DNA from 3 places in the Streptomyces sp. NPDC102402 genome. Region 3 is predicted to be linked to each of the others. Evidence: riboswitches for the same ligand, from Rfam matches in the RefSeq annotation. Region 3 holds a riboswitch; each other region holds the start of a gene.
The links. Region 3 has a riboswitch for thiamine pyrophosphate ahead of ACIRJR_RS26560 (thiamine ABC transporter substrate binding subunit). Riboswitches for the same ligand answer to the same signal wherever they lie in the genome.
Positions count from the first base shown of each region.

Region 1: it holds a riboswitch for thiamine pyrophosphate, as region 3 does, so the genes downstream of both, thiC (phosphomethylpyrimidine synthase ThiC) here and ACIRJR_RS26560 (thiamine ABC transporter substrate binding subunit) in region 3, are expected to answer to the same signal.
Region 2: it holds a riboswitch for thiamine pyrophosphate, as region 3 does, so the genes downstream of both, ACIRJR_RS11970 (purine-cytosine permease family protein) here and ACIRJR_RS26560 (thiamine ABC transporter substrate binding subunit) in region 3, are expected to answer to the same signal.

Region 1 is NZ_JBIWKR010000001.1:552,030-562,551, forward strand. Features, by position in the region: gene ACIRJR_RS02240 (cytochrome ubiquinol oxidase subunit I) at 1-105, opposite strand, end outside; gene hisC (histidinol-phosphate transaminase) at 425-1,504, opposite strand; gene ACIRJR_RS02250 (LacI family DNA-binding transcriptional regulator) at 1,908-3,020, shown strand; gene ACIRJR_RS02255 (metallophosphoesterase) at 3,180-4,253, shown strand; gene ACIRJR_RS02260 (hypothetical protein) at 4,433-5,257, shown strand; gene thiC (phosphomethylpyrimidine synthase ThiC) at 5,363-7,165, opposite strand; TPP riboswitch at 7,158-7,291, opposite strand; gene ACIRJR_RS02270 (YibE/F family protein) at 7,363-8,718, shown strand; gene ACIRJR_RS02275 (SsgA family sporulation/cell division regulator) at 8,782-9,219, opposite strand; gene ACIRJR_RS02280 (IclR family transcriptional regulator) at 9,321-10,088, opposite strand; gene ACIRJR_RS02285 (DUF5326 family protein) at 10,383-10,522, opposite strand, start outside.
Region 2 is NZ_JBIWKR010000003.1:548,922-559,443, reverse strand. Features, by position in the region: gene ACIRJR_RS11995 (polyprenyl synthetase family protein) at 1-476, shown strand, start outside; gene ptlA (pentalenene synthase) at 588-1,601, shown strand; gene ptlI (pentalenene oxygenase) at 1,713-3,107, shown strand; gene ispH (4-hydroxy-3-methylbut-2-enyl diphosphate reductase) at 3,104-4,102, shown strand; gene ispG (flavodoxin-dependent (E)-4-hydroxy-3-methylbut-2-enyl-diphosphate synthase) at 4,376-5,545, shown strand; gene ACIRJR_RS11970 (purine-cytosine permease family protein) at 5,757-7,172, opposite strand; TPP riboswitch at 7,162-7,255, opposite strand; gene ACIRJR_RS11965 (hypothetical protein) at 7,591-8,085, shown strand; gene ACIRJR_RS11960 (hypothetical protein) at 8,123-10,423, shown strand; gene ACIRJR_RS11955 (hypothetical protein) at 10,487-10,522, shown strand, end outside.
Region 3 is NZ_JBIWKR010000010.1:151,994-162,515, forward strand. Features, by position in the region: gene rpsB (30S ribosomal protein S2) at 1-605, shown strand, start outside; gene tsf (translation elongation factor Ts) at 706-1,542, shown strand; gene pyrH (UMP kinase) at 1,701-2,477, shown strand; gene frr (ribosome recycling factor) at 2,593-3,150, shown strand; gene ACIRJR_RS26550 (phosphatidate cytidylyltransferase) at 3,150-4,235, shown strand; gene rlmN (23S rRNA (adenine(2503)-C(2))-methyltransferase RlmN) at 4,513-5,619, shown strand; TPP riboswitch at 5,696-5,812, shown strand; gene ACIRJR_RS26560 (thiamine ABC transporter substrate binding subunit) at 5,884-6,978, shown strand; gene ACIRJR_RS26565 (ABC transporter permease) at 7,026-8,639, shown strand; gene ACIRJR_RS26570 (ABC transporter ATP-binding protein) at 8,642-9,664, shown strand; gene ACIRJR_RS26575 (LOG family protein) at 9,766-10,522, opposite strand, start outside.

The DNA.
Region 1 (10,522 bases), on a different contig from region 3:
GAGCGCCGCGAGAGAGATCGTCAGAGGGACGAACAGGAAGTGGTAGACGGTGGTGATGCCGAACTGCCATCGCGCCAGGGTCTCTGGTGCCAGAGCCAGGTCCATGACTCTTCTCCTTACGTCGCCGTGATCACAGCCGCAGCCCGCCCAGTCAATCCACCCGATCAGGGAGGAAACGGGACGCGCTTGTGAACGCGTTCACATTCACAAGCATTATGGCGCACATGTTCTGGTGCCGGTCGGGTGGGGGGTGCTTTCCGGCCGCCCCGACCGAGCAGACCGAAACCGGACAGTCCCCCGGCCGGGCAGACCGAAGCCGGACGGTCCCCGGACGGCGCGGCACACCGGCACGAAACACGGTGGCCCCGGACCTCGGTGATCGAGGTCCGGGGCCACCGGAGGTCCGTCGGGAGCGTCCGAGCCGCTACAGCTCCTGGCGGAAGGACTCCGCCACCTTCAGGAACACGTCGTTGGCCTCGGTCTCCCCGATCGTGACGCGCACGCCCTCGCCGGCGAACGGCCTCACGACCACACCCGCCCGCTCGCAGACCCCGGCGAAATCGAGCGTGCGGTCCCCGAGCCGCAGCCAGACGAAGTTCGCCTGCGACTCCGGCACGGTCCAGCCCTGCCGCACGAGCCCGTCGTACACCCGGGCACGCTCACCCACCAGCGATCCCACCCGCCCCAGCAGCTCGTCCTCGGCACGCAGCGAGGCGACCGCGGCGTCCTGGGCGACCTGACTGACACCGAACGGGACAGCGGTCTTGCGCAGCGCAGCCGCCACCGGCTCGTGCGCCACGGCGAAGCCGACCCTCAGCCCCGCCAGGCCGTACGCCTTGGAGAAGGTCCGCAGCACCGCGACGTTGGGACGGTCCCGGTAGATCTCGATACCGTCCGGCACCTCGGCGTCGCGGATGAACTCCTTGTACGCCTCGTCGAGCACCACCAGGACGTCGTCCGGCACACGGTCGAGGAACCGCTCCAGCTCCGCCCGGCGCACGACGGTGCCGGTCGGGTTGTTCGGATTGCAGACAAAGATCATCCGCGTCCGGTCCGTGACCGCCCCCGCCATGGCGTCGAGGTCGTGCACCTCCCCGGAGGTCAGCGGCACCTTCACCGACGTCGCACCGCTGATCTGCGTGATGATCGGGTAGGCCTCGAACGAGCGCCAGGCGTAGATCACCTCGTCACCCGGGCCCGAGGTCGCCTGGAGCAGCTGCTGGGCGACACCGACCGAGCCCGTGCCGGTGGCCAGGTGGGAGACCGGCACCCCGAACCGGTCGGCCAGCTCGTTCATCAGACCGGTACAGGCCATGTCCGGGTACCTGTTGAAGCCGGAGGCCGCCGCGAGCACCGACTCCATGACGCCCGGCAGCGGGGGATACGGGTTCTCGTTGGAGGAGAGCTTGAAGGCAACCGGTCCGTCCGCCGCCGCCGGCTTGCCCGGCACATACGCAGGGACGCCGTCCAGCTCGGCGCGCAGCTTGGGGCTCGTCTCGCTCACCGCAGGTCCTCCTCGACCGTCCGTACACATCAATACTGCTCACCTTATGAGGATTGGGCGTCCGTGCGAACGGCCAGGATCCGAAATCGCCCCCTCCGGCAGGAAAGGCCGGTCCCGCATGCCCCCGGCAGGCTCCGGGAGGGGGGAGCACTGCGCATCTCGTCGCGCGCCGGTCGCTCACTCCGTGGCGCGCATCCCTCGAACAGGTGAGTTGAGACCTCTTCGAGACATGGGCCACTTAGCAGGTTCATGCGCGTCGATGCATGACACATTGATCCTTAGGGCCTCAACACCCTTGATTTGCAAGGCATTTACACGTTCTCGATCATGCAAAAACGTGCCTGTCAACGTAGGCATATGCGACCGGCCCAACTCGGCACCGGAGCCCTACTATCGGCTCGCCATGACAGCAGCAGGGAAGCACCAGGTGAGCCGGACAGAGACGCCCCGGCGCAGCGGCCGACAGGGACGGGCGGGGATCCGGGATGTGGCCGCGGCGGCCGGGGTCTCCATCACGACCGTGTCCGACGCGCTCAACGGCAAGGGCAGGCTTCCGGATGCCACCCGCCGCCATGTCCGCGAGGTCGCCGAACGGCTGGGCTACCGCCCGTCCGCGGCGGCCCGAACCCTCCGTACCGGCAAGTCGGGGCTCATCGGCCTGACCGTGACCACGTACGGGGATGAACCTTTCACCTTCACCGAGTTCGCGTACTTCGCCGAGATGGCGAGAGCCGCCACGTCGGCCGCGCTCGCCCGTGGCTACGCCCTCGTGATCCTTCCGGCCACCTCACGCCACGACGTCTGGTCGAACGTCGCACTCGACGGAACGGTCGTCATCGACCCCTCCGACCAGGACCCCGTGGTCACCGAACTCGTGCGCCAGGGTCTTCCCGTCGTCTCGGACGGGCGCCCGGCCGGCACGCTTCCGGTCACCGCCTGGGTCGACAACGACCACCGGGCGGCCGTCCTCGACCTGCTGGATCACCTCGCGGCCGCGGGAGCCCGCCGCATCGGGCTGCTGACCGGCACCACCACCGACACCTACACCCGCCTCTCCACCACCGCCTACCTCCACTGGTGCGAGCGGGTCGGCCAGGACCCGGTCTACGAGTCCTATCCGGCCCACGACCCCTGCGCGGGTGCCGTCGCCGCAGACCGCCTCCTCGCCAGGCCCGACCGCCCCGACGCCGTCTACGGGCTCTTCGACCCCAACGGCACGGATCTGCTCGCCGCCGCCCGCCGCTACGGCCTGAGGGTGCCCGAGGACCTCCTGCTGGTCTGCTGCAGCGAATCCACGGTGTACGCCTCGACCGAACCCCCCATCACGACGCTCTCGCTCAAGCCCCGCAGAATCGGCACGGCGGTCGTCCAGCTCCTCATCGACGCCATCGAAGGGGTCGAGCACGACGGACCGGTGGAGCAGGTGATACCGACGGAACTCATCGTCCGGACGTCCTCCCAGCGGCGTCCGCCGCGCACCACGGTCAGCGCTCCCCGGTCACCCGCCGGGGACTGATCGGATTAATCCGGACCAAACGGCCGATGAACCAGGTGCGCGCACGGATTCACCACCCCTGGTGCGTCACACAGCACGATCCGCATTCCTATGATGGGCGCACGACACCGCGGACCACCTCTACCAGGCAGGGCCCGTCAGGTGTACGGAGGCGCGACGGTGGTGGAGGGGTCGATGACTCAGGGGGCCGGTCAGGAACCCGTAGTGCGGACTGCGACGTTGCGTGACTTCCGCGTACCGCCGTATGCCCAGGTGCCGAGGGAGCCGCTTCCGCCGCATCCCGGCAACGCAGCGGTGGGCGACGAGCTGCCGGAGGGGTACACCCCCACCGAGCGCGACCTGCCGGTGATCAAGCGGGGCGACACCGTCCAGGTGCAGGCGGTGCCCGAGGCCCGGTCCTCCGGCGGATCCGGACGGGGGCCGCTGTTCGTCGTCGGCGACGTCCACGGCTACCTGGACGAGCTCCTGGCCGCACTTCACGAGCAGGGTCTCGTCGACGCCGACGGCCGGTGGGCGGCCGGCACCGCCAGGCTGTGGTTCCTCGGCGACTTCACCGACCGCGGCCCGGACGGCATCGGCGTCATCGACCTCGTCATGCGGCTCTCCGCGGAGGCCGCGGCGGCCGGCGGGTACTGCAAGGCCCTCATGGGCAACCACGAACTGCTCCTGCTCGGCGCGAAGCGGTTCGGCGACACCCCGGTGAACTCCGGAGCGGGAACGGCGACCTTCCAGGCCGCCTGGCTGCTCAACGGCGGCCAGAAGACGGACATGGAGCGGCTCCAGGACGTCCATCTCCAGTGGATGGCCCGGCTCGACGCGGTCGTCGAGGAGGACGGGCACCTGCTGATGCACTCCGACACGACGGCCTACCTCGACTACGGATCCACCATCGAGGACGTCAACGACACGGTGCACGCCATTCTGACGCGGAACGACGCCGACGAGTGCTGGGACCTCTTCCGCAAGCTCACCAAGCGCTTCGCCTTCCGCGACGAGGGCGGCGCACAGGCCGTCCGCGACCTGATGGCGACGTACGGCGGGCAGCGCGTCGTCCACGGTCACAGCCCCATTCCGTACCTGCTCGGTGAGGTCGGGTCGGAGGACGGCGAGGACGTGCAACGGACCGTGGTGGACGGCCCGCACGTATACGCGGACGGGCTCGCCATCGCCATGGACGGCGGAGTGACCATGGCCGGAAAGCTGCTGGTCGTCCAACTTCCCCTGCATGACTGACGAGTACCGGGGAAGACGCATCACGACCTGACACGTCGACGGCTGGGCCTATTTCCGGAAACCCCCTGTCACCCCGCGCCGTAGGCGCTCTACCATCGGCGTATCAGTAGCAGGCTCTCCTCCGTTTCGCCCGACCGCACGGCCCGCACGGCCGGTCAGGCACTACGGAGCATCGGGGGATGCACATGAAAAGCGCTCCGCACCTGCTGGCCGAGGACCGCCCGGAATACGAGCGGATCCTTGCCGACGCGCTGCGTCACGCCCACGAACGGCCGGATCTGGACGGGGTCGGCGACCGTCTCAACACGGAACAGCTGCGGACGATGGCGCTCAACGCCACCCTGCTGATCACCGCGGCGGCCGCCACCGAGTACGACCACTACGTGAAGGTCCGCAGCGAGCTGCGCGGGCCGGAGGCCCCGGATGCCCACGCGTCCGTCCTCGGGACGGCCACGGACGAGGCCGATCCCACGGGGGCCGGAACCCTGGCGGTGATCGCCGTGCTGGCGCCCGTCCTCGCAGGTGCGGCCGCCCTGATATTCCTGCTGATCGGGTACCCCCTGAAGGCACTCAGCCCCGCCCCGGCCTTCGCCGGAACCATGGTCGCCGCCGGCTGGTTCTTCGCGGCCGTCGCCGCCGCGGCCATCCTGGTCGCCGCGGTGGGGCTCCTCGTCACGGCCCTGCGCAACGGCGCCACCGCGCTGCCCGCCGTGGACGAGGAGGAGGAACTGCCGGAGGATGTCGCGCGCGCCCGGGAGGCCTGGCGCCACGCCCTCCTGGAACGTGGCATCCTGCCCTTCCTCCGGGACGCGCTGGCCGACCCGACCGCGGGACCCGCGTCGCGGATGCCGCACCGATCGGCCAACCGGATCCCGAAGATCGGCTACAGCAGACCCGACTTCTCCGGGCCGGAGGACGGCCCGTCGGCCGGCCCCCGGCCGACCTTCACCAGCCCCGACTTCACCAGTCCGGACTTCGGCGGCCCGGAGCACCAGCCGGAGTGACCAGGCGGAGGCGGGCGGAGCGGGACGGCCGGGCCGGAGCGATCAGGGCCTGGTGAGGGTGACGCCCAGGTCAGGGCGGCACCCTCACCCACCCAGGAGAAGGCGTCAGTCGGCGATCGGCAGATAGACCCTGTTGCCCGCCGCAGCGAACTCCTTGGACTTCTCGGCCATCCCCGCCTCGATCTCGTCCTGCCCGTCCCCGTGCTCCCGCCGGATGTCGTGGGAGATCTTCATCGAGCAGAACTTGGGGCCGCACATCGAGCAGAAGTGCGCGGTCTTGGCCGGTTCGGCCGGCAGCGTCTCGTCATGGAACTCCCGTGCGGTGTCCGGGTCGAGCGCCAGGTTGAACTGGTCCTCCCAGCGGAACTCGAACCGGGCGTCGGACAGGGCGTCGTCCCACTCCTGCGCCCCGGGGTGCCCCTTGGCGAGGTCCGCCGCATGCGCGGCGATCTTGTACGTGATGACGCCGGTCTTCACGTCGTCGCGGTTCGGCAGCCCCAGGTGTTCCTTGGGCGTGACGTAGCAGAGCATCGCCGTCCCCCACCACGCGATCATCGCCGCACCGATTCCGGAGGTGATGTGGTCGTAAGCGGGGGCGACGTCGGTGGTCAGCGGGCCCAGCGTGTAGAACGGGGCCTCCTCGCAGATCTCCTGCTGGAGGTCGATGTTCTCCTTGATCTTGTGCATCGGGACATGCCCCGGGCCCTCGATCATCGTCTGGACGCCGAACCGCTTGGCGACGGTGTTGAGCTCGCCGAGCGTGCGGAGTTCGGCGAACTGCGCCTCGTCGTTGGCGTCGGCGATGGAGCCGGGGCGCAGACCGTCGCCGAGCGAGTACGTCACGTCGTACGCGGCGAGGATCTCGCAGAGGTCCTCGAAGTGCTCGTACAGGAACGACTCCTTGTGGTGCGCGAGGCACCAGGCGGCCATGATGGACCCGCCGCGCGAGACGATGCCGGTCTTGCGGCGGGCCGTCAGCGGGACGTAGGGCAGCCGGACCCCGGCGTGCACGGTCATGTAGTCGACGCCCTGTTCGGCCTGCTCGATGACCGTGTCCTTGTAGATCTCCCACGTCAGCTCCTCGGCCCGGCCGTCGACCTTCTCGAGGGCCTGGTAGAGCGGCACGGTGCCGATGGGCACGGGGGAGTTGCGCAGGACCCACTCGCGGGTGGTGTGGATGTTGCGTCCGGTGGAGAGGTCCATGACCGTGTCGGCGCCCCACTTGGTCGCCCAGGTCATCTTGTCCACCTCCTCCTCGATGGAGGAAGTGACGGCGGAGTTGCCGATGTTGGCGTTGACCTTCACCAGGAATCGCTTGCCGATGATCATCGGCTCGATCTCCGGGTGGTTGACGTTGGCCGGCAGGACCGCCCGGCCGGCGGCGATCTCCTCGCGCACGACCGCGGGTTCGACGTTCTCCCGGATGGCGACGTACTCCATCTCCGGGGTGATCTCGCCCCGACGGGCGTACGCGAGCTGCGTGACCGGCTGCCCGTCGCGGCTGCGGCGTGGCTGACGGGGGCGGCCGGGGAACACCGCGTCGAGATTGCGCAGACCACCGCGCGGGGAGGTGTGCTTGAGCCCGTCGTCCTCGGGGCGCGCGGGACGGCCCGCGTACTCCTCGGTGTCCCCACGGGAGATGATCCAGTTCTCCCGGAGCGGGGCGAGGCCGCGCCGTACGTCGGTGTCGGTGGCCGGATCGGTGTACGGCCCTGACGTGTCGTACAGCGTCACGTCCTTGCCGTTGGTGAGGTGCACCTGACGGACCGGCACACGGAGGTCCGGGCGTGAACCCTGGACGTATCCCTTGTGCCAGCCGATGGACTTCCCGGCCTCGTCGTCCTTCACATCCTGCGCATTCCGCGCATCCTGTGTCGAGGCAGGCGTGCGTGCGTCCGCTGTGGTCATGAGACCTACTCCCTACGCCGGCATTACCCGGTAACAGGTTCGGCGGTCGGCGCAGCGTGTCCCGTACGGATGTACGGAGGTCAGCGCCCTCTCAGCCCGGTGCTCCGAGCTCCCGCGTGTGCAAATGTGTCTCCACGCTAGCCTCCCGCCTGGCGTGCTGGCCAGAGGGCCTCCCTCGTTCTTGGGATGATCGCGGGGTGACGTCCCCCGGAAGCGCCCCCGAACCCCACGGCCCCGCAGCAGGCAGCACCCAGAGTCATGCACACGGCCACACACACAGCCACGGTCCCGCCGCGCCCGTGTCCAAGCACCTGCGCAAGGTCATCGCCGCCGTGGTGATCCCCTTCGCCGCAGCGGTACTGGTCGGCCTGGTGGCGTTCTGGCCGGGAGGGGCACCCGCCCATGAACGCACGGGTGTCGGCTTCGACCGGCAGACCCAGGACGGGCGGGTGACGAAGGTCGTCGCGGTCGACTGCGCGGATGTCAACGCCTCGCAGGTACCTCCGACGGGCGACACCTCCACTCCCTCGGGACGGGAAGCCGTCGACGAGCAGTCGGGGGAGTGCAAGAAGGCAACGATCGAAGTGACCACCGGTGAGGACAAGGGCCGTACGTTCGTCGAGGTCGTCCAGCCCGACGCGCCGCGCCAACTGCGGGAGGGCCAGGGAGTGGTCGTGGCCTACGCGCCGGACGCGCCCCGGGACCTGCAGTACTCGGTGACCGATGTGGACCGCACGGTCCCGATGGCGCTGCTCGCGGGGATCTTCGCCCTCGCGGTGGTGGTGGTGGGCAGGCTTCGCGGACTGATGGCACTGATCGCGCTCGCCGTCTCCTTCGGCGTGCTGACCCTGTTCATCCTCCCGGCGATCCTGCAGGGATCGAACCCGCTGGTCGTCGCGGTGATCGGGGCCAGTGCCATCATGCTGATCGCCCTCTACACCTGCCACGGCCTGACAGCCCGCACCTCCGTGGCCGTGATCGGCACCCTCATCTCGCTGCTGCTGATCGGGCTGCTGGGCTCCCTGTTCATCGGCTGGGCCGGCCTGTCCGGCAACACGGACGACAACACCGGCCTCATCCACGGGCTGTATCCGGACATCGACATGAGCGGCCTTCTGCTGGCCGGGGTGATCATCGGCTCCCTCGGCGTCCTCGACGACGTGACCGTCACCCAGACGTCGGCGGTGTGGGAACTGCACCAGGCCGACCCGACGATGGGCGTGCGAGGGCTCTACCGGGCGGGCATCCGGATCGGGCGCGACCACATCGCGTCCGTCGTCAACACGCTCGTGCTCGCCTATGCGGGCGCGGCGCTCCCTCTGCTGCTGCTCTTCTCGATCGCGCAGAGCAGCGTGGGCACGGTGGCCAACAGCGAACTGGTCGCGGAGGAGATCGTCAGGACGCTGGTCGGATCGATCGGGCTGGTCGCCTCGGTGCCGGTGACGACGGTGCTCGCGGCCCTGGTGGTCTCCGCGGACCGCACGGGGCTCGGCGCGGAAGCCGCGGCTCCTGCACCCGCACGGACCGGGAGGGGCCGACGCCGCAAGACGTGAGCCGGGACACCGGACGCGTCACCACGGGCCCCCGGTGTCCGATGAACGGCCGGACCTTCCTCTTCAGCCGGCGTTCTGCTCCTTGGCGAGGATGCGACCCAGTGCCTCTTCCAGATTGCCGTCGAAGTCACCCAGCGTGTGCTCCTGCCCCAGTGGCACCAGCTTGTCCGTCCGGTCGAGAAATGCCACCAGAGGCGCCGTGCCGGCCCTGAAGAGCGCACGGTCGGCGCCGACCTGAAGGCGGATGTGCACATCCGACAGCCCCTCGGGATCGGTCGGGCCGATGTGCACATCGCCGTCACCACTGGGGCTGTTGAGACCGTCGAGCAGCAGCTCACGGCCGAATGCCCAGGTGACGGGGGCGTCACCTGGCAGGTGGAAGGTCATCCGGATCGCATATGGATCACTGACCTCGTACCGGAGCTCCACCGGAATACGGAAGGAGAGCTCCTCGGAGACGAGGAAGCTCATCATGACCTCTGCTTGAACCGACTCGCGCATCGTTCAACCCCGCAGTAGATGAAACTGGCCAGGAATGATCCCCCATGGCCCTATTGACGCCATCGTGATGCACGCGATAGCAGATCACAAGGAGTGATTTTTCAGATACTGATAGAGAACACGAACGAGCGCAACAGAGTGGTCACTTCACAGCGTAGTTGTTCGACTGCGGGGAGCAACCGTTCTTCTTGGTGCAGTGGGAGAGAAACAGCCATCGCCGCCACGGCACTACCGACAGTGATCGGAATGGCCGCACAGACCGTCCCCATGACGTACTCCTGCCGTTCGACGACAGGTTCCGTATGTTTCATCGACCGCAGTCGGCGCAGGAGCGCCTGACGGTCCCTTACGGAGTAACGCGTCAGCGGACGCACGGGGTGCCGGTCCAGGTGATCCTCACGCTCCCGCTCGTCGAGCTGGGCCAGGAGGCACTGTCCGAGGGCGTGGGCATGACCCGTCTCGCGGAACGAGGCCCACTCGCGGACAGCGGGAACGGCAGGGGTGTCGGCGACGGCGACCATCTCGATCTCGCCATCCTTGTACAGGGCGCAGTACACGGGAGCCCCGATGACGTCCGCCCAGTGGGCGAGGGAATCGACGATCACCCCGGGACGCGGGGTAGCCGGGCCGCCGCCCAGACGTTCGGCCGCGGCCCCGAACAGGAAGACGCCGTTCTCCCTGCGCAGATAGCCCTCATGGGTCAGGGTCCGCAGCAGGTGATAGGCGGTGGGGAGGGGAAGTCCGGCCTCCCGGGCGAGCTGCTTCGCCGGCGCCCCGTCCCGATGGGTGCCCACAGCCTCCATAAGTCTCAGCGCCCGCTGAACCGAACCGATCAACGTCGGGACAGCGGTACTCGATGCCGTGGTCACAGGTCACCCCCAGGCATGGTGACGGGCTGTCAGCCCTCCCGCGGGGGCCGCCCCCACGGGCCCGCCGCGAGCCTGGGGTCCGGAGACCGGACGGTCGCACAAACCACTGGGCAGGATGATGACGGACCGTCATTTCCCAGCTGGCGGCAGCGGTACGCCACTGTATCGGCACGCACAGTCACGGGAGAGGTTTCGTCCTGGACTTAGCTCCGCTGGGCTAACGGCCGAATGAACGACCTGTCATGCGGGCCCCCGGCACCGCATGATCCACCACCCGCCGCCCGCCGTTCGTTCCTACCAGTCACTTCGCTCGGACGAGGACATGAACTTCCGCACGACGAAGATCAGACCGCCCACGAGGACGACGAAGACCAGCACCTTGAACAGCAGCCCGATGACGAACCCGACCACGCTGGCGATCAGGCCGCCGAACA
Region 2 (10,522 bases), on a different contig from region 3:
CCGGCAAGACCGGTGCGCTGCTGTCGGCGAGCGCCTCGATCGGCGCCGTCCTCGCCGGGGCGCCGGAGGCGGCGGTGGACGCGCTGGCGCTGTACGGCGACCAGATCGGCGTCGCCTTCCAGGTCGTCGACGACGTTCTCGGCATCTGGGGCGACCCGGCCGTCACCGGCAAACCGGTCCACTCCGATCTGCGCTCCCGCAAGAAGTCCCTGCCGGTGAGCTACGCGCTGAACCAGGACGGCCCGCTCAGCGACGAGCTGGCGGCCTGGCTGACCACACCGGGCGAGCCCGACGAGGAGGAACTGCGTCGCGTGGCCGGCCTGATCGAGGGCGCCGGCGGCCGGGACTGGGCGCTGGCCGAGGCGTCCCGGCGGACGGCACTGGCCGAGGACGCGCTGCGCGATGCCGATCTGGACCCCGGCGCGCGGGACGAACTCCTCGCGCTCGGGCGGTTCGTCGTCGACCGCGAGGGCTGAGACCCGGGCCGGCCCCGTACGCGCGCATGCCCCTACTGACCTCCGCCTCCGATCAGCGCGGCACCGACCTGTCCGACCGTCCCTCCGCTCCCCACTCCCAAGGATTCCCCCATGCCTCAGGATGTCGACTTCCACATACCCCTGCCGGGCCGGCAGAGCCCTGATCACGCGCGTGCCGACGCCGTGCAGCTCGCCTGGCCGAGGTCGCTCGGTCTGATCAACTCCGATGCGGCGGCAGCACGTCATCTGCGCGGCGGCTACGCCGACCTGGCCTCCCGCTTCTATCCGCACGCCACCGGAGCCGATCTGGACCTGGGCGTCGACCTGATGTCGTGGTTCTTCCTCTTCGACGACCTCTTCGACGGCCCGCGCGGCGAGAACCCGGAGGAGACCAGACAGCTCACCGACGCGGTCGCGGCGGCGCTGGACGGCCCGCTCCCCGACTCCGCGCCCCCCATCGCCCACGGCTTCGCCGACATCTGGCGGCGCACCAGCGAGGGCATGACACCCGCCTGGTGCGCGCGCAGCACCCGGCACTGGCGAAGCTACTTCGAGGGCTACGTCGACGAGGCGGAGAGCCGCTTCCGGGACAGGCCGTACGACTCCGCGTCCCAGTACCTGGCCGTACGCCGGCAGACCATCGGGGTCCAGCCGACGGTCGACCTCGCCGAGCGCGCGGGCCGTTTCGAGGTGCCGCACCGGGTCTTCGACAGCGCCGTGCTCTCCGCGATGCTCCAGATCGCCGTCGATGTCAATCTGCTGCTCAACGACATCGCCTCGCTGGAGAAGGAGGAGGCCCGCGGCGAGCAGAACAACATGGTCATGATCCTGCACCGGGAGCACGGCTGGTCCAGGAACCGGAGCGTCGCCCACATCCAGGGCGAGGTGCGCGCCCGCCTGGAGCAGTACCTCCTGCTGGAGTCCTGCCTGCCGCGGGTCGGCGACATCTACCGGCTCGACGAGGCCGAACGCGAGGGCCTGGAGCGCTACCGCGACGACGCGGTGCGCAGCGTGATCCGCGGTTCCTACGACTGGCACCGCTCCTCGGGACGTTACGACGCCGAGTTCGCGCTCGCCGCCGGCGCCCAGGGCTATCTGGAGGAGCTCGGCAGCACCGCCCGCTAGCGGCACGGTCACCCGCACCACGCACCCGCGCCCGGCCGTCGCGGCGGCACACCCGCGAGCGGACCGGTACGGCTGTCAACAGACGATCAGAGACGGGATGTTGAGAACCGAATGACCGAGCAGACCACCTTCTCGGCGGGAGCGGCGCCCGGGGCGCTCCCCGTCATGGGACACGCCCTCCAGATGATGCGTCACCCCGTGGACTTCATGACCTCGCTGTCGGCCCACGGGGACCTGGTCGAGATCAGGATCGGGCCCACCACGGCCTACGTCCCGACCCACCCCGAAGTGCTGCGGCAGGTCCTGACCAACGACCGCGTCTTCGACAAGGGCGGCGTCTTCTACGACCGTGCCCGTGACATCGCGGGCAACGGCCTGGTCACCTGCCCGTTCTCCGACCACCGCCGCCAGCGCCGGCTGATGCAGTCGGCCTTCACCCGCGGCCAGCTCAAGCGGTACGCCGAGGCGATGCACGCCGAGATAGAGGAGACGACGTCGCGCTGGCGGGACGGCATGGTCGTCGACGCCTTCCCGGAGATGTACGGCATGGCACTGCGCACGGTCGGCCGCACCCTGTACTCCACGCCCGTGAGCCCCGAGCTGGCGGCGAAGGTGGAACGTTCCTTCGACGTCGTGCTCAACGGCCTGTTCCGGCAGATGTTCCTGCCGGCCTCGATCCGTCGGCTGCCGCTGCCCTCCCAGCGCCGCTACAAGAGCAACCTGGACTTCCTGCACGAGACCACCCAGCGGCTCATCGACGACTACCGCAGCTCGGACACCGAGCGCGACGACCTGCTCGCCGCCCTGATCGCCTCCCGTGACGACGACGGCGGCCGGCTCGCCGACAAGGAGATCCACGACCAGGTCATCACCGTCATGGCGGCCGGCACCGAGACCGTCGCCGGCACCCTCACCTGGGTCTTCTACCTCCTCTCCCAGCACCCGGAGATCGAGGCCGCGCTCTACGACGAGATCGACACCGTCCTCGACGGCCGCGCCCCGGAGTGGGACGACCTGCCGAAGCTGTCCCTGACCGACCGGATCATCTCCGAGACACTTCGACTGCACCCGCCCGCCTGGCTGTTCACCCGTCTCACCACCTCGCCGACCGAACTCGCGGGCCGTCGACTGCCCACCGGGTCCACCGTCGTCTTCAGCCCTGCCGCCGTCGCGCAGTACGAGGACGCCTTCGAGGACGCCGGGAAGTTCGACCCCGACCGCTGGCTGCCGGACCGCATCGACCCGGCCTCGCGCCACGCCTACGTGCCGTTCGGCACCGGCGCCCGCAAATGCATCGGCGATCTCTACGCACGCACCGAGGCCACCCTGGGGCTCGCCACCGTCCTCAGCCGCTGGCGCGTCACCTGCGAGCCCGGCATGGACATCCGTCCGGTCCCGCTGGCCACCATCTACCACCCCCGCCGGCTGCGCCTGAGGCTGGACGCACGCGCCCCGCACCGTGTGCCCCGCGCCGTCCCCGTACCGGCGGGGGGTGACGTGGCGTGAGCGCGGGGAACGTCGTCCTGGCCCAGCCGCGCGGCTTCTGCGCGGGCGTACGGCGCGCCATCGGCATCGTCGAGCGGGCGCTGGACCTGCACGGGGCGCCGGTGTACGTGCGCAAGGAGATCGTGCACAACCACCACATCGTCTCGGAACTGCAAAAGCGCGGGGCGGTGTTCGTCGACAGCGAGGAGGAGGTCCCGCAGGGCGCGGTCTGTGTCTTCTCCGCTCACGGCGTCGCCCCCGGGGTGCGCTCCGCAGCGGCGGGCCGGCGGCTCGACGTCATCGACGCCACCTGCCCGCTGGTCGCCAAGGTCCACCAGGAAGCGGTGCGCTTCGCGCGTGACGGCCGCACCGTCCTCCTCGTCGGGCACGAGGGCCACGAGGAGGTCGAGGGCATCCTCGGCGAGGCCCCCGACCGGATCGTCGTCATCGGGACCGAGGACGACGTACGGCGCCTCGGCCTGCCCGACGACACCCCGGTCGCCGTCCTCACCCAGACCACCCTCTCGTTCGACGAGACCCGGCGCGTCGTCGACGCCCTGCGCGCCCGCTTCACCGACCTGATCGCTCCCGGTGACGACATCTGCTACGCCAGCCAGAACCGGCAGAACGCCGTCAAGGACCTCGCTCTCGCCAACGACCTGGTCCTGATCGTCGGCTCGCCCAACTCCAGCAACTCGCTGCGCATGGTCGAGGTCGCCCGCGACCACGGCGCCGCCGCCCGACTGGTGCCGGACGAGACGCACCTCGACCCGGCCTGGCTGAAGGACGTGTCGGCGGTCGGCGTCAGCGCGGGGGCCAGTGCCCCGGAGATCCTCGTCGACGGGCTCCTCGCCCGGCTCGCCGGACTCGGCTTCGGCCGGGTGGAGCTCCAGAGGGGCATCGCCGAGGACGTCGTGTTCACCATGCCCGGCCGGCTGGCCGACCCGGTCACCGGCCGTGTGCCGCGGACACCGCTGGCCGGCGAGGTCTCGCCCGAACCCGGTGGGGCGCGATGAGCACACGCTGATGGAGGCCCTGGCCTCCCCCTCCGCACGGCGGACGGGGCAGGAGGCCACCGCCTCCCTCCCCGTCGGCTGACGCCGGGCGGGCCGACGGGCGACCGGCGCCCACCCGCACGGTGACGACCGCGCGGCACGCCCGTGCACCGGCTGCCCGCGAGGTGCTCCCGCCGCCGCGCACTCCTCCAGCACGTCCACAGCCCTCGACGACGCACAGCCATCAGCCACAGCCCGGCCCACCCGGACCGGCCGACCGTTTGGGGACCTGTCATGCCTGTCGCTCTCGGAGTTCCGACGGTGCCGCCGAGGCCGGCCCTGCGACGCACCACCCGCCAGATCCACGTGGGGACCGTACCCGTGGGCGGCGACGCCCCGGTATCGGTCCAGTCCATGACCACGACCCGCACGTCCGACATCGGCGCGACCCTCCAGCAGATCGCCGAACTCACCGCTTCCGGCTGCCAGATCGTCCGGGTCGCCTGCCCCACCCAGGACGACGCCGACGCCCTGTCGACCATCGCGCGCAAGTCGCAGATCCCGGTGATAGCGGACATCCACTTCCAGCCGAAGTACGTGTTCGCCGCCATCGAGGCCGGGTGCGCGGCCGTGCGCGTCAATCCGGGCAACATCAAGCAGTTCGACGACAAGGTCCGCGAGATCGCGCGGGCCGCCAAGGACCACGGGACGCCGGTGCGCATCGGGGTCAACGCGGGATCGCTCGACCGCCGTCTGCTGAAGAAGTACGGCAGGGCCACTCCGGAGGCGCTGGTCGAGAGCGCGTTGTGGGAGGCGTCGCTGTTCGAGGAGCACGACTTCCGGGACATCAAGATCTCCGTGAAGCACAACGACCCCGTCGTCATGGTCGAGGCGTACAAGCAGCTCGCCGCTCAGTGCGACTACCCGCTGCACCTCGGAGTGACGGAGGCCGGCCCGGCCTTCCAGGGCACCATCAAGTCGGCTGTCGCGTTCGGCGCGCTGCTGTCCCAGGGCATCGGCGACACCATCCGCGTCTCCCTGAGCGCGCCGCCCGCCGAGGAGGTCAAGGTGGGCCTCCAGATCCTGGAGGCCCTGAACCTCAAGCAGCGCGGCCTGGAGATCGTGTCCTGCCCGTCCTGCGGGCGCGCCCAGGTCGACGTCTACAAGCTGGCCGACGAGGTCACGGCCGGGCTGGAGGGCATGGACATCCCGCTGCGCGTGGCCGTCATGGGGTGTGTGGTGAACGGCCCCGGGGAAGCCAGGGAAGCTGATCTCGGTGTCGCGTCCGGCAACGGCAAGGGGCAGATCTTCGTCAAGGGCGAGATCGTCCGGACCGTACCCGAGTCGAAGATCGTCGAGACGCTCATCGAGGAGGCGTTCAAGCTCGCCGAGCTGATGCGGCAGGACGAGGACGACGGCTCCGCCGGGACCGCCCCCTCCGCCGGGCACGAGAGCGCCGAGTGATCACGCCGCGGACCGGTCTGCCCCGCCGAGGCGGTCTTCCACGAGGACGGCGTCCCCGGAGACCGGACGGACCACCACAGGGCGGACGCCGGGTTCCTCGACGGTCCGGGATCTCCCGGGGGCGGCGCCGAAGGCCTCGGCCCGGTCGGGCCCGACCACCCGCTCATCGCCGTACGGCCGGTCCGCGCCGCGCGATCCGGTGACCCGTCCGTCAGGAGCGCAGGCGCAGCCGCAGCGGGGCGTAGAGCACCAGGGCCACGATGAACGCCACGCCGTAGGCGAGGTCCGCCCCATGAAGGGCCTTCGCCGCCGGCCCGACGTACAGGCCGGTGCTCATGAACGGCACCGCCGCGGCGAAGGCCGCCCCGAAGGCGGTGAGCGCCGGCCACCACGGCCGGCCGACGGCGCTCTCGGCCGCGAGGTCGACCGGTGCGCCGCCGCGGGCCCTGGCGCGCACCACCCAGTCGACGGCCACGATCGCGACGAAGCCGGGGATCCAGTAACCGACCAGGAGCAGGACGTTCTGGAAGCGCGCCGTCGTGTCGGCGGCGTGCATCCACAGCACGAGCGGGAATCCGAGCACGGCGGCGAGCGCGGCGGCGACGGGGCGCGGCACGCGCACCCCCATCGCCTGCAGCGCCAGCGACCCGCTGTAGTCGTTCATGGCGTTGCTGCACAGCGCGGCGAGCGCCACGGCGAGCAGACCGAAGGCCCCGAGCGCTCCCCCGCCCAGCAGGGTGTCGATCCCGCGTGCGGTCTGGTCGGTGAAGACGGACGCGCCCCACAGGCCGAGCGTCTGGACCGCCACGAAGGAGACGCTGATGCCCAGCAGCGTGCACCAGAACATGCGCGTCCGCGAGGTGGTGGGCGGGAGATACCGGCTGAAGTCACTCGCGTAGGGGGCCCACGACAGCGCCAGGCTCAGGGCGATCGTGCACGTCAGGACGAACGCGCCCGCCCGGTCGCCTCCGTGCACGGTGCCGGAGGCGGCGGGGTGGACGCCGTCCAGCAGCTTCACGGAGAGCACGGCGAAGGCGGCGGCGAGGGCGAACGTCATCACGGTCTGCAACCGGTGGATCGCCTCGTACCCCAGTACGCCGAGCGCACCCTGGGCGGCCATCATGACCAGTACGCCCAGCCAGAAGGGCCAGCCGAACAGCTGGGCCAGCGCGTCCCCGCCGAACAGGCCGATCAGCGCGTCCCAGGCGATCGAGGACAGCCACTGCAGCGCGCCGGGCAGCACGACGCCCCGGCCGAACGCCAGCCGCGCGAGGGACATCTGGCCGACTCCGGTCCGGCTTCCCCAGGTGCCGAGGTACGCGGTGGGCACCGCCCCCACGAGCGTGCCGAGCACGACGGCGACGAGCGCCGTGGCGAAGTCCAGGCCGAGGGCGATGCCCACGGTGCCGGTGAAGACACCGGTCATGGTCAGGTTGGGGGCGAACCAGACGGTGAACAGCCGGCCGGGGCCGCCGTAGCGCCGGTCCTCGGGGACGGGGGCTGTCCCGTGCGTCTCGACCCGGAGGTCGCCGGGGGCCGCGGGCATGCGGCCTTCGAAGGCGGAACCCGGGTCCGGGGCCGCCCGCTTCCCGATCGCACGGTCTTCCTGGGCGTACGGCAACGGCATGAGACATCCCTCCGCCAGTGCTAACTGGTTCAGGTTCGACGGGTGTGTTCTCAGCCCCCTGCGGGGCACCCCGTGTCCGGTTCGGCGGCCAGGATAGCCGGGCGGCCGTCCGGGCCCGGCCGGAGGGGCCGATCGGCACGGGAGCCGGAACGGCGCGCCGGGATGGTTCCGCGCGGATCGGATGTCGATCGGGTCACGCTCGTCGCGCGGGTCGCAGGCAGACAGACCGGCCTCGTCCGGATGAAACAGGCATTCGGTCCGCGTCACTCCCGGCAGCCTCCACGGGATGCACACAACCGCTGCTCGAGGATCCGGACTCACCCCATGTGAACGTCTGGGCGAGTTGCTAGCTTGGCCTGAAACCGAGGCACCCGCCGGGTGCGAAGCGGCGGGACCGGTACGCGGGGAAGGGTCACCCATGGCATGGGACGAGTGGGAGCAGCTGAAGGCGGAGGCCGCCGGCCGGCAGTCGACCGGAATGCAGTTGAACCAACTCGACCCCGGCGGCGGGGGCTCCATGGCTCTGCCGGGGCAGACGGGCGACCTCAAGGTGGACCAGGGCGACCTGGCGAAGATCGGCAGCCAGGCGCACAGCCTCTACGACAACCTCTGGAACAAGGCCCGTGTGGCCGTTCCCAGCAGTGACAAGGCCGCCGGCGACCTGAGCGGCCAGGGCTTCGCGCTGGGCGGCGGGCTCAAGCACGTGTCGAACCGGTGGGAGGAGCAACTGAAGTCGCTCATGGACGCGTGCGCCCACATCTCCAACCACATGCAGGTCACCAAGAAGGTGCACGCCGGTGACGAGCACTACATCCAGCGGCAGGTGAGCAGCATCGAGACCCTGGACGCCGGATTCGACGAGCGGGCCGGCGAGCCGGGCAGGAAGAACCCGGCGTACGAGCCCAAGAAGTAGCGGCGCGAACACAGACGTACAGGAGAAACGACACCTCATGGATCTCGACGCGCTGCGCTTCGCCAACTTCACGACGCTCGACGAGGCCGTCTCCGACTGGGGCCTGCTCGTACGCCACCTCGTGGAGCTGAGGAAACAGGCCGAGGACGGACTGCACAAGGCCGCCAACACCGGGAACTGGGCCGGCATGAACGCCCAGGTCACCAAGGAGTTCGTCGGCAAGACCGCCGGCGAGTTCGGCGACGCCCACACACAGGCCAACACGATTCACAAGATCCTCGGTGACACCCGGGACGAGCTCCGGCAGTACAAGAAGGATCTCGAGGCCGCCATCACCCGGGGGCAGAAGAAGAATCTGACCGTCACCAGCACGGGCGGCGGCGGTTTCACCGTCACCATGAACATCCACCCGGACCGGGCGGCGAAGGGCACGTCCGTTCCCGAGCACAGCGAGAGTGACGTCACCGCGCTGCGCGACGAGGTGCAGGCGATCCTCCAGAAGGCCTCGGAGAGCGACGATTCGGCGAGCAAGGTCCTGACCGCGATAGCCGACCAGGCCAAGATGGGTTTCTCGGACGCCGACTACAAGGACCGCGACTCCGCGGCGGAGGCGGTCCAGGCCGCGGAGGACCTCGCCAAGATCGCGGCGAAGAGTCCCGAGGACCTCACACCCGCCGATTTCGACAAGATCAACGGCGGTCTGGAGAAGTACAAGGACGACCCGCTGTTCGCCGAGCGGTTCGCCACGCAGCTCGGCCCCGAGAAGACCCTCGCGTTCTGGCAGGGCGTCAACGACCCGGCCGTGAACCCGAACGTGGGCCGCGAACGGCTCGACAAGCTCGACGACCTCCAGCGCAATCTGGGTCTGACGCTCGCCACCGCCACGCAGAGCGACTCGGCCGACATGACGAGCTGGAAGGGCAACATGGTCAGGCTCGGCGACCAGCCCATCGGCCGGGACGGCAGCGGCCCCATGGGCTTCCAGGTCATGAGCAACCTGATGCGGACCGGCGACTACGACGACCAGTTCCTCAAGAGCTACGGCACCAAGCTCATGGAGACGGAACGCAAACTCACCGGCAACGGCGAGCACGCCAACATGGCGTGGCAGCACATGGGCATGGACCCGTGGCTCAACCGGATCGGTGACGACAGCGGCGACGACCCGCTGACCGGTTACCTCAAGGGCCTGTCCAACAGTCCGGACGCGGCGACCGACTTCTTCAACGAGGGGTACGTCTCCAAGGAGGAGTCCCCCTTCGAGCGCGACACGGACGACAACGGCAAGAAGGGGAAGGTCCCGCTCTCCACCTTCGAGTACCTGTTCGAGGAGCGGGAGTGGCCGCAGGAGAGCAACCTCAAGGGCGACGACGACAACACCGGCCGCAACAACCTCGCCCTCGCCCTGGAGGCCGCCACGACCGGGCACCCGGCGGGCGAGTTGCCGACCGCGGACACCCCGGCCCACAACGACGGGCAGACCAAGCTCTTCGAGTCCATCGTGTCCTCCGTCTCGGACGACAACGAACGGCTCACGAAGCACGGTTACATGTCCGACAGCATCGGGCAGATCACCTCGGAGTACCTGCCGGACATCAACCGGGCGATGACCGACGACCAGGACGAGGACACGAACAGGCTGTTCCCCGTCGCAGGCAGCTCCGCCACGCTCAACCACCGTGACGTGAACGCCCTGCTGGTGACCGTCGGACAGAATCCCGAGGGGTACGCGGCCGTGGAGGTGGCCAACAAGTCGTACATGGCGAACCTCATGGACTACCACATGAACCCGGACCTGCCGGCCGACGCCCGGTACTCGAACGACACGCAGTTCGCCGTCGAGCAGGTCGCGCACGGATCGGGCGAGGTGTCCGGCACGCTGGCCATCGGCCGCCAGGAGGCGGTCGCCGGGCCCGCAGAGGAGTCCGACAAGAAGTTCGACCAGTCCGTGGGCCAGTGGAAGAACGCCATCTCCGGAGGCATCGGCACGGGTATCGGCGTCGGCACGTCGTTCATCGCCAGCCCCATCGGGGGCGCGGTGGCCGGCGGCGTGGCGGACACGGCGAGCAGCATGGTCCTGGAGGCCCTCTTCAAGGACGCCGAGGGGCACGCCAAGGACGACGCGGGCGGCGTCATGGGCGAGAAGTGGGAGAGCGGCCTCGACCAGAACGCGGGGTACACCGAGGCGGCCGTGGAGAACGCGGCGAAGGCGCACCACCGTGACGACCTGATGGACGACAGCATCGACGAGAAGGCCCGCGCGGCCGCCCAGGAGGGATTCCGGGCCGCGGGCACGAACACCGACTTCATGTCCCCGCACCTGAAGACGGACATCTGATCGCATGTCCGGGTGCGGCGTCCGCCGCGTCCTCCCCGCCCCAACCCCGAAAGGCTTCTCGCGTTGTCTGTCCGTGGAACTCTCCGGCGCCACCGGTTC
Region 3 (10,522 bases):
GCCTTCAGCGTCTGAAGGAGCTCGAGCTCATCGACTTCGAGGACGTGGCCGCCTCCGGCCTCACCAAGAAGGAGCTCCTGGTCCTCTCCCGCGAGAAGGCCAAGCTGGAGAAGACCCTCGGTGGTATCCGCGAGATGCAGAAGGTGCCGAGCGCAGTCTGGATCGTCGACACCAAGAAGGAGCACATCGCCGTCGGTGAGGCGCGCAAGCTCCACATCCCGGTCGTCGCGATCCTCGACACCAACTGCGACCCCGACGAGGTCGACTACAAGATCCCGGGCAACGACGACGCGATCCGCTCCGTCACCCTGCTCACCCGCGTGATCGCCGACGCCGTCGCCGAGGGCCTCATCGCCCGTTCCGGTGCCGCGACCGGTGACTCGAAGCCGGGCGAGAAGGCCGCCGGCGAGCCCCTCGCCGAGTGGGAGCGTGACCTGCTCGCGGGCGACAAGAAGGACGACGCCGACGTCCAGTCCTCCGCCGAGACGGAGAAGGACGCCGACGAGGACGCCAAGCCGGCCGCCGTCGCCGCGGAGCAGGACGAGGCCGCTGCCGAGGCTCCGGCCGCCGCCGAGGCTCCCGCCGCGGACGCCGAGCAGGCCTGACACCCGTCAGTCACGGCTGAATGACGGCGGGGGCCGGTGCGATGCACCGCCCCCGCCGTTCACCCGTAGATCTTTCAGACTTCGAGAGAGAAACAGACTCATGGCGAACTACACCGCCGCTGACGTCAAGAAGCTCCGCGAGCTCACCGGCGCCGGCATGATGGACTGCAAGAAGGCGCTCGACGAGGCCGACGGCAACGTCGACGGCGCGGTCGAGGCCCTCCGTATCAAGGGCCAGAAGGGCGTCGCCAAGCGCGAGGGCCGTTCTGCCGAGAACGGTGCCGTCGTCTCCCTCATCTCCGAGGACAAGACGTCGGGCGTCCTGGTCGAGCTGAAGTGCGAGACCGACTTCGTCGCCAAGGGTGACAAGTTCCAGGCCGTCGCCAACACGCTCGCCGCTCACGTCGCCGCGACCTCCCCGGCCGACATCGAGGCGCTCCTCGCCTCCGAGATCGAGCCCGGCAAGACCGTGCAGGCGTTCGTGGACGAGGCCAACGCCACCCTCGGCGAGAAGATCGTCCTGGACCGCTTCGCGCAGTTCACCGGCGCCTACGTCTCCGTGTACATGCACCGCACCATGCCCGACCTGCCGCCGCAGATCGGTGTTCTGGTCGAGCTGGACAAGGCCGACGCCGGCCTGGCGAAGGGCCTCGCCCAGCACATCGCCGCCTTCGCGCCGAAGTACCTCTCCCGCGAGGACGTCCCGGCCGAGGTCGTCGAGGCCGAGCGTCGCGTCGCCGAGGAGACCACGCGCGCCGAGGGCAAGCCCGAGGCCGCGCTCCCGAAGATCGTCGAGGGTCGCGTCAACGGCTTCTTCAAGGAGGCCACCCTCCTCGGCCAGCCGTACGCCCTGGACAACAAGAAGTCCGTCCAGAAGGTCCTGGACGAGGCCGGTGTCACCCTGAAGCGCTTCACGCGCATCAAGGTCGGCATCTGAGTCCGTCCGCGAACAACGGTGGACCCCGATAGGGTCTGGTGCAGTCGTCGGTTGCACTCAGCCGGACGACCGCAGATCTGACGAGGAGGCCATTGCCGCTGAGGGACGACAGACCCACCGGCAATGGCCTTCTTCGTATGTGCACGAGGAGAATCTCCATGAACAAGGGCGCGGACGCCACACAGGGTGACCACAAGCGCGACGACGGCACGATTTCCGGGCGCTTCATGCTGAAGCTGTCCGGCGAGGCCTTCGCCGGTGGCGGAGGTCTCGGTGTCGACCCCGACGTCGTGCACGCCATCGCCCGCGAGATCGCCGCGGTCGTACGCGACGGAGCGGAGATCGCGGTCGTCATCGGCGGCGGAAACTTCTTCCGTGGCGCCGAGCTCCAGCAGCGCGGCATGGACCGGGCGCGGTCCGACTACATGGGCATGCTCGGCACGGTCATGAACTGCCTGGCGCTGCAGGACTTCCTGGAGAAGGAAGGCATCGACTCACGCGTCCAGACCGCCATCACCATGGGCCAGGTCGCGGAGCCGTACATCCCGCTCCGTGCCGTACGGCACCTGGAGAAGGGACGCGTCGTGATCTTCGGTGCGGGCATGGGAATGCCGTACTTCTCCACCGACACGACCGCCGCCCAGCGCGCCCTGGAGATCGACGCCGAGGCGCTGCTGATGGGGAAGAACGGCGTGGACGGTGTCTACGACGCCGACCCGAGGACCAACCCCGGCGCGGTGAAGTTCGACGCCCTGGAGTACGGCGAGGTGATCGCCCGCGACCTGAAGGTCGCCGACGCCACCGCGATCACCCTCTGCCGTGACAACCAGCTCCCGATCCTCGTCTTCGAACTGACGCAGGAGGGCAATATCGCCCGCGCGGTCAAGGGTGAGAAGATCGGCACGCTGGTGAGCGACCGGAGCACCCGGGCCTGACGGCCCACAAGATGGACAACGGCCTGCCGGTCGGACACCGTGCAGGTGAGGACGCGACGCAGGATCCGCAGGGCCCGACGATGACGGGTCCGCTCAAGACACGCAGGAGCACGTGGTGATCGAAGAAATCCTCCTCGAGGCCGAGGAGAAGATGGAGAAGGCCGTCGTGGTCGCGAAAGAGGACTTCGCCGCGATCCGCACCGGCCGTGCGCACCCGGCGATGTTCAACAAGATCGTCGCCGACTACTACGGCGCGCTGACCCCGATCAACCAGCTGGCCTCGTTCTCGGTCCCCGAGCCGCGCATGGCCGTGGTGACCCCGTTCGACAAGACGGCGCTGCGCAACATCGAGCAGGCGATCCGTGACTCCGACCTCGGCGTCAACCCGAGCAACGACGGCAACATCATCCGTGTGACGTTCCCCGAGCTCACGCAGGACCGCCGCAAGGAGTACATCAAGGTCGCCAAGACCAAGGCCGAGGACTCCAAGATCTCGATCCGCTCCATCCGCCGCAAGGCCAAGGAGTCGCTCGACAAGCTCGTCAAGGACAAGGAGTCCGGCGAGGACGAGGTCCGTCGCGCGGAGAAGGAGCTCGACGACACCACCGCGAAGTACGTGGCGCAGGTGGACGAGCTGCTCAAGCACAAGGAAGCCGAGCTGCTCGAAGTCTGATGAACGACTCTTCCTGGGGCGCCCCGCAGGGAGCCGGTTACTGGAGCACGCCCGAGATGGGGGCCGCTCCGGCGGGTCCTGCATACGATGTGCACGGCGCCCAGCAGACTCGGCCCATGCCCATCGTGCCGGACGTTCCCGACGCAGGTAGAGACGCTGACGACCGCGACGACCGGAACGGGGACGCCGCGCGCGTCAGCGGCCCCCCGTTCCGTGACGAGAAGCCGCAGGAGCCCATGTCCACCCCGCCGCCGTCCCCGCCGCACAAGAAGCGCGCGGGGCGTGACCTGCGTGCCGCCATAGGGGTCGGTCTCGGTCTCGGTGCTCTCGTCGCCGGCTCTCTCTTCGTCGTGAAGGCCGTCTTCGTCGGCGTGGTCGTGCTGGCGGTGGTGGTCGGTCTCTGGGAACTCACCTCCCGCCTCAAGGAGCGCAAGGGCATCAACGCCCCCCTCGTGCCGCTCGCCGTCGGCGGCGCCGCGATGGTGGTCGCCGGTTATGTGCGGCAGGCGGAGGGCGCCTGGGTAGCCATGGCGCTCACGGCCCTCGCGGTGCTCGTGTGGCGGATGACGGAGCGGCCCGAGGGGTACCTGAAGGACGTCACGGCGGGTGTCTTCGCCGTGTTCTACGTACCGTTCCTGGCGACGTTCGTCTCCATGATGCTCACCGCGGACGACGGTGCGTGGCGCGTGCTGACGTTCCTCCTGCTGACCGTGGTCAGCGACACCGGCGCGTACGCCGTCGGCTGGCGCTTCGGGACGCACAAGCTGGCGCCGCGCATCAGCCCCGGGAAGACCCGTGAGGGTCTGTTCGGTGCCGTCGCCTTCGCCATGGTGGCCGGCGCCCTGTGCATGGAGTTCCTGATCGACGGCGGGAGCTGGTGGCAGGGCCTGCTGATGGGCCTCGCGGTCGCCGTCAGCGCCACGCTGGGCGACCTGGGCGAGTCCATGATCAAAAGGGATCTGGGCATCAAGGACATGGGCACGCTGCTGCCCGGTCACGGCGGCATCATGGACCGGCTCGACTCGCTCCTGCCGAGCGCGCCGGTCGTGTGGCTGCTGCTGGTGCTGTTCGTCGGATCGGGCTGACCCGGCCCTCGGCTCCGTACCGCGCTGTCACGAAGGGCCCGCCGTCCACGGCGGGCCCTTCGTGCGTTCCCACGGCCGGCGCGCTCCCACGCCGGCGCGTGCGATCGGTCACGGTCCGCGCGCTGCCCGGGCCGTCCCCGGGCCTGGCGAAGGGCCCCGGAAGGGGCCACGACGCCACCGTCGGGCGACCGGCGGCAGCCGGGTCCGGGGCCCCTCGCCTCTCCTGAGCCGCTCGCGGTCCCTACTACCTCTGCGTGTCTGTAACACTGGAGGAACCATGCCTAAGCCCGGAGAACTCACTTTCGTCGCGCCCCGTGGAGCCAAGCGGCCGCCGCGGCACCTCGCCGACCTCACCCCCGACGAGCGCAAGGAAGCAGTCGCCGCGACCGGCGAGAAGCCCTTCCGCGCCAAGCAGCTGTCGCAGCACTACTTCACGCGGTACGCGCACGACCCGGCGGAGTGGACCAACATCCCGGCCGCGTCGCGCGACAAGCTCGCCGAGGCGATGTTCCCGGATCTGATGTCGGTCATGCGCCACATCAGCTGTGACGACGACACCACCCGCAAGACGCTCTGGAAGCTGCACGACGGCACGCTCGTCGAGTCCGTGCTCATGCGGTATCCGGACCGGGTCACCATGTGCATCTCCTCGCAGGCGGGCTGCGGGATGAACTGCCCCTTCTGCGCGACCGGGCAGGCGGGTCTCGACCGGAACCTGTCGACCGCCGAGATCGTGCACCAGATCGTGGACGGCATGCGGGCCCTGCGCGACGGCGAGGTCCCGGGCGGGCCGGCGCGGCTCTCCAACATCGTCTTCATGGGCATGGGCGAGCCGCTGGCCAACTACAAGCGCGTCGTCGGGGCGATCCGTCGGCTGACGGACCCGGAGCCTGACGGCCTGGGGCTCTCCCAGCGTGGGATCACCGTGTCCACGGTGGGCCTGGTGCCGGCGATGCTGCGCTTCGCCGACGAGGGCTTCAAGTGCCGCCTCGCCGTCTCGCTGCACGCTCCGGACGACGAGCTGCGCGACACCCTCGTCCCCGTGAACACCCGCTGGAAGGTCCGTGAGGTCCTGGACGCCGCCTGGGAGTATGCGGAGAAGTCGGGCCGCCGCATCTCCATCGAGTACGCGCTGATCCGGGACATCAACGACCAGGCGTGGCGGGGCGACAGGCTCGGCCGGCTGCTCAAGGGCAAGCGGGTACACGTCAACCTCATCCCGCTGAACCCGACCCCGGGCTCCAAGTGGACCGCCTCGCGGCCCGAGGACGAGAAGGCGTTCGTCGAGGCGATCGCAGCCCACGGCGTGCCGGTCACCGTCCGGGACACCCGTGGCCAGGAGATCGACGGCGCCTGCGGGCAGCTGGCGGCCTCCGAGCGCTGAGGGGGTTCCGGGACCGGCGCTATCCGGCCGGTCGGGCATGATCCGGCCGGTGTAGCCTGGCCAGGAAATCAACTGCATATTCCGACAGGGGAGCGCCACAGCGCTGAGAGTGCGGCACCGAGGACAGGTCGGCCGCAGACCCTCTGAACCTCGCCCGGGTCATTCCGGGTAGGAAGTTCGGACCTTACTCAAGCTGTTGCGCCCTGCCCGCTCGCCGAGCGGGCAGGGCCGCGTCTCTTCCTGGTCACCTCCAGGAGGAATCAGATGAACACCACCACGAAGTACGCCGCGACGGCGCTCGCCGCCGCGCTCGGCGTCACCGTGCTCGCGGGCTGCGGCGGCTCCGACGACAAGGCCTCCGGCGACACGGGGGCCGGCTCCAAGACCGTCACGCTGGTCAGCCACGACTCGTTCAACGCCTCGGACGCCGTGCTGAAGGAGTTCACGAAGGAGACCGGCTACAAGGTCAAGGTGCTCAAGAGCGGGGACGCCGGAGCCGCGCTCAACCAGGAGATCCTGACCAAGGGATCCCCCCGTGGCGACGTGTTCTTCGGCGTCGACAACACCCTGCTCTCCCGCGCCCTGGACGCCGGCCTGTTCACGCCGTACGAGGCGAAGGGCCTCGGCCGTGTCGCGGCCGACGCCCAGCTCGACGCGGACCGGCACCGGGTCACGCCCGTCGACACCGGCGACATCTGTGTCAACTACGACAAGAAGTACTTCGCCGACAGGAAGCTCGCCCCGCCGAAGTCCTTCGACGACCTGCTGAAGCCCGCGTACAGGAACCTCCTCGTCACCGAGAACGCCGCGACCTCCTCGCCCGGCCTCGGCTTCCTGCTCGGCACCGTCGCCACCTACGGCGAGACCGGCTACCAGGACTACTGGAAGAAGCTGAAGGACAACGGCGTCAAGACCGTCGACGGCTGGGAGCAGGCCTACAACGAGGAGTTCTCCGGCTCGGCCGGCGGCAGGAAGACCAAGGCCGACCGTCCGCTCGTCGTCTCGTACGCCTCCAGCCCGCCCGTCGAGGTGCTGTACGCCGATCCGAAGCCCACCGAGGCCCCGACAGGAGTCGCCACCGGCACCTGCTTCCGCCAGACCGAGTTCGCCGGCCTGCTGGACGGCGCGAAGAACGAGGCGGGCGGCAAGGCGCTGCTGGACTTCCTGATCAGCAAGCGGTTCCAGGAGGACATGCCGCTGAACATGTTCGTGAACCCGGTGGTGAAGGACGCGAAGCTGCCGGAGCTCTTCACGAAGTTCGGCGCGACCGTGGACGAGCCGACGACGGTGGCCCCGGAGAAGATCGCCAAGAACCGTGAGCAGTGGGTCCAGTCATGGTCCTCGCTCGTCGTGAAGTAGCCCGCGCGCGTACCGCGTGGAGGGGGAACGCGGTGCGGCTCGGCCTGATGGCCGTGCCCGTCGCGTTCTTCGGGCTGCTCTTCGCCTATCCCGTCGCCGCGATCGTCGGGAGGGGCCTGAAGGCGGAGGGTGACTGGCAGTTCGGCCGGATCGGTACGGTGCTGAGCCGGCCCGACATCCTGGACGTCCTCTGGTTCACGACCTGGCAGGCTCTCGCCTCCACCGTGCTCACCCTGCTGATCGCGCTGCCCGGCGCCTACGTCTTCGCCCGCTTCGACTTCCCCGGCAAGCAGCTGCTGCGGGCCGTGGTGACCGTGCCGTTCGTGCTGCCCACCGTCGTGGTGGGCACGGCGTTCCTCGCCCTGCTGGGGCGCGGCGGTTTCCTCGACGACTTGTGGGGGGTCAGGCTCGACACCACCGTGTGGGCGATCCTGCTCGCCCATGTCTTCTTCAACTACGCCGTCGTCGTACGGACCGTGGGCGGCCTGTGGGCGCAGCTCGACCCCCGCCAGGAGGAGGCCGCACGGGTCCTCGGGGCGGGACGGTTCGCGGCATGGCGGCGGGTGACCCTGCCCGCGCTGGGCCCGGCGGTGGCAGCCGCCGCCCTGATGGTCTTCCTCTTCACCTTCACCTCCTTCGGAGTCGTCCAGATCCTCGGCGGCCCGGCCTATTCCACGCTTGAGGTGGAGATCTACCGGCAGACCGCGCAGCTGCTGGACCTGCCGACGGCCGCCGTGCTGACCCTGGTGCAGTTCGCGGCGGTCGGCGGGATCCTCGCCGTGCACGCGTGGACCGTACGGCGCAGGGAGACCGCACTGCGGCTGGTCGATCCGGCGCAGACCTCCCGGCCGCCGCGCGGGGCCGGACAGCGTGCGCTGCTCGGCGGCGTCCTGCTGACCGTGCTCCTGCTCGTCCTGCTGCCGCTCGGCGTGCTGGTGGAGCGTTCCTTCGACACCTCCGGCGGCTACGGGTTCGCCTTCTACCGCGCCCTGCAGTCCGCCGACGCCAACGGCTCCACCTTCCTGGTGCCGCCGCTCGACGCGATCGGGAACTCCCTGCGGTACGCGCTGGCCGCGACCCTCATCGCCCTCGTGATCGGTGGCCTCGCCGCCGCCGCCCTGACCCGTCGGGCGGGCCGGCTGGTCCGGGGCTTCGACGCGCTTCTGATGCTGCCGCTCGGTGTCTCAGCCGTCACCGTCGGCTTCGGCTTCCTCATCACGCTCGACGAGCCGCCGCTCGACCTGCGGACGTCCTGGATCCTCGTCCCGCTCGCCCAGGCTCTGGTGGGCGTGCCCTTCGTCGTACGGACGATGCTGCCGGTGCTGCGTGCCGTGGACGACCGGCTGAGGGAGGCCGCGGCGGTGCTCGGCGCCTCGCCGCTGCGGGCCTGGCGCGAGGTGGACCTGCCGCTGGTCCGGCGGGCCGTCATGGTCGCCGCGGGCTTCGCCTTCGCCGTGTCGCTCGGTGAGTTCGGAGCGACCGTGTTCATCGCGCGTCCCGACAACCCCACCCTGCCGGTCGCGGTGGCCAGGCTGCTGGGGCGTTCCGGAGAGCTCAACTACGGCCAGGCGATGGCCCTGAGCACGATTCTGATGCTCGTCTGCGCGGTGTCGCTGCTCCTGCTCGAACGTATCCGCACCGACCGATCCGGGGAGTTCTAGAGATGCTGGCAGTGGAGTCCGCCACGGTCCGCTTCGGGAAGCGCACCGCCCTGGACGCGGTGGACCTGGTGGTCGCGGACCACGAGATCGTCTGTGTGCTGGGGCCGAGTGGCAGCGGCAAGTCGACGCTGCTGCGGGCGGTGGCCGGGCTGCAGCCCCTGGACGGCGGGCGGGTGCTGCTGGACGGTGAGGACCAGGCGCCGCTGCCCGTGCACCGGCGCGGTCTCGGGCTGATGTTCCAGGACCACCAGCTGTTCCCGCACCGTGACGTCGGCGCCAACGTCGGCTTCGGCCTGCGGATGCACGGCGTCACCCGGGCCGAGCGCGACCGCCGGGCCGATGAGCTGCTGGACCTGGTCGGCCTGCCCGGAGCCGGACGGCGGGCCGTCGCCGCGCTGTCCGGCGGCGAGCAGCAGCGGGTGGCCCTCGCACGGGCCCTGGCCCCGCGTCCGAAGTTGCTGATGCTGGACGAACCGCTGGGTCAGCTGGACCGGAGCCTGCGGGAACGGCTCGTCGTCGAGCTCCGTACCCTCTTCGGCAGGCTGGGCACCACGGTCCTCGCCGTCACCCATGACCAGGGCGAGGCCTTCGCGCTCGCCGACCGGGTCGTGGTCATGCGGGACGGACGGATCGCCCAGGCCGGCACCCCGCTGGAGGTCTGGCGGCATCCGGCGTCGGCGTTCGTCGCGCGCTTCCTCGGTTTCGACAACCTGGTGGACGCCACGGTCACCGGCACGACCGCCGACACCGCCTGGGGCGAGGTACTGGTGCCCGACGGCTCCTCCCAGGGTGAGTGCGAGCTGCTCGTCCGGCCGGGCGGTGTCCGGATCGGCGGCCCGAAGGGCGGCCTGCGCTGCACGGTCGGCGTACGCACCTTCCGCGGGCACCACGTCACCGTCCTCCTGCACCCGGAGGACGGCCCGGCACTGGAGGCGGAGTGCGGCCTGCGGGAGACCCCGGACGAGGGAACGGCCGTCGGCGTGACCTTCGACCCCGCGGAGACGGTGGTGCTTCCCCCGGCGTGACCTGTCCGGCCGGCGGCCAGCACCCTGAAGAACGGCTGGGAGGCGGCTCTTCGGCGCCCTGGACGCCGGGCTCGACACCCGATGACCGCGACCGGTCGCGGTCAGCCCGTCAGCCGCGCGAGCGCCCCGGCCGCCTCCTCCACCGTGTCGACGAGTGCGATCCGGGACTCCATCTTCCGGCCCTCGGCCAGCGCGCTCAGCAGCGGCCAGGCGGGCAGCTTCTCCGTCCAGTGAGCGCGGTTCACCAGCACCATCGGCGTGGGCGCGGAACGCGACTCGTAGTAGTTCGGCGTCGCGTTGTCGAAGATCTCCTGCACGGTCCCGGCGGCGCCCGGAAGGAAGATCACACCGGCGGTGGAGCGGGCCAGGAGGCCGTCCTCGCGCACGGCGTTCGCGAAGTACTTGGCGATGTGGTCCGCGAAGGCGTTGGGCGGCTCGTGGCCGTAGAACCAGGTCGGTACCGCCACCGAGGAGCCGCCGTCGGGCCAGCGGTCCCGCACGGCGAACGCGGCCTTCGCCCAGTCGGTGACCGAGGGGCTGAACGACGGTGCCGAGGCGAGGAGCTCGCAGGCCTTGAGCAGCATGGCATCGGAGTGCGGTGCGGCGTAGGCACCGAGGTTGGCCGCCTCCATGGCGCCCGGGCCGCCGCCCGTCGCCACCGTCAGACCGCTGCGGGCCAGCTCCCTGCCGAGCACCGCCGCGCCGCGGTACTCGTCGGAGCCCCGGGCCATGGCGTGGCCGCCCATCACGCCCACCACGCGTGCTCCGACGAGGTGTTCGTCCAGTGCGTCGGAGACCGCGTCGTCGTGCAGGGCCCGCAGCATCGAGGCGAAGACGTCACCGTTCGACCTGGTCAGC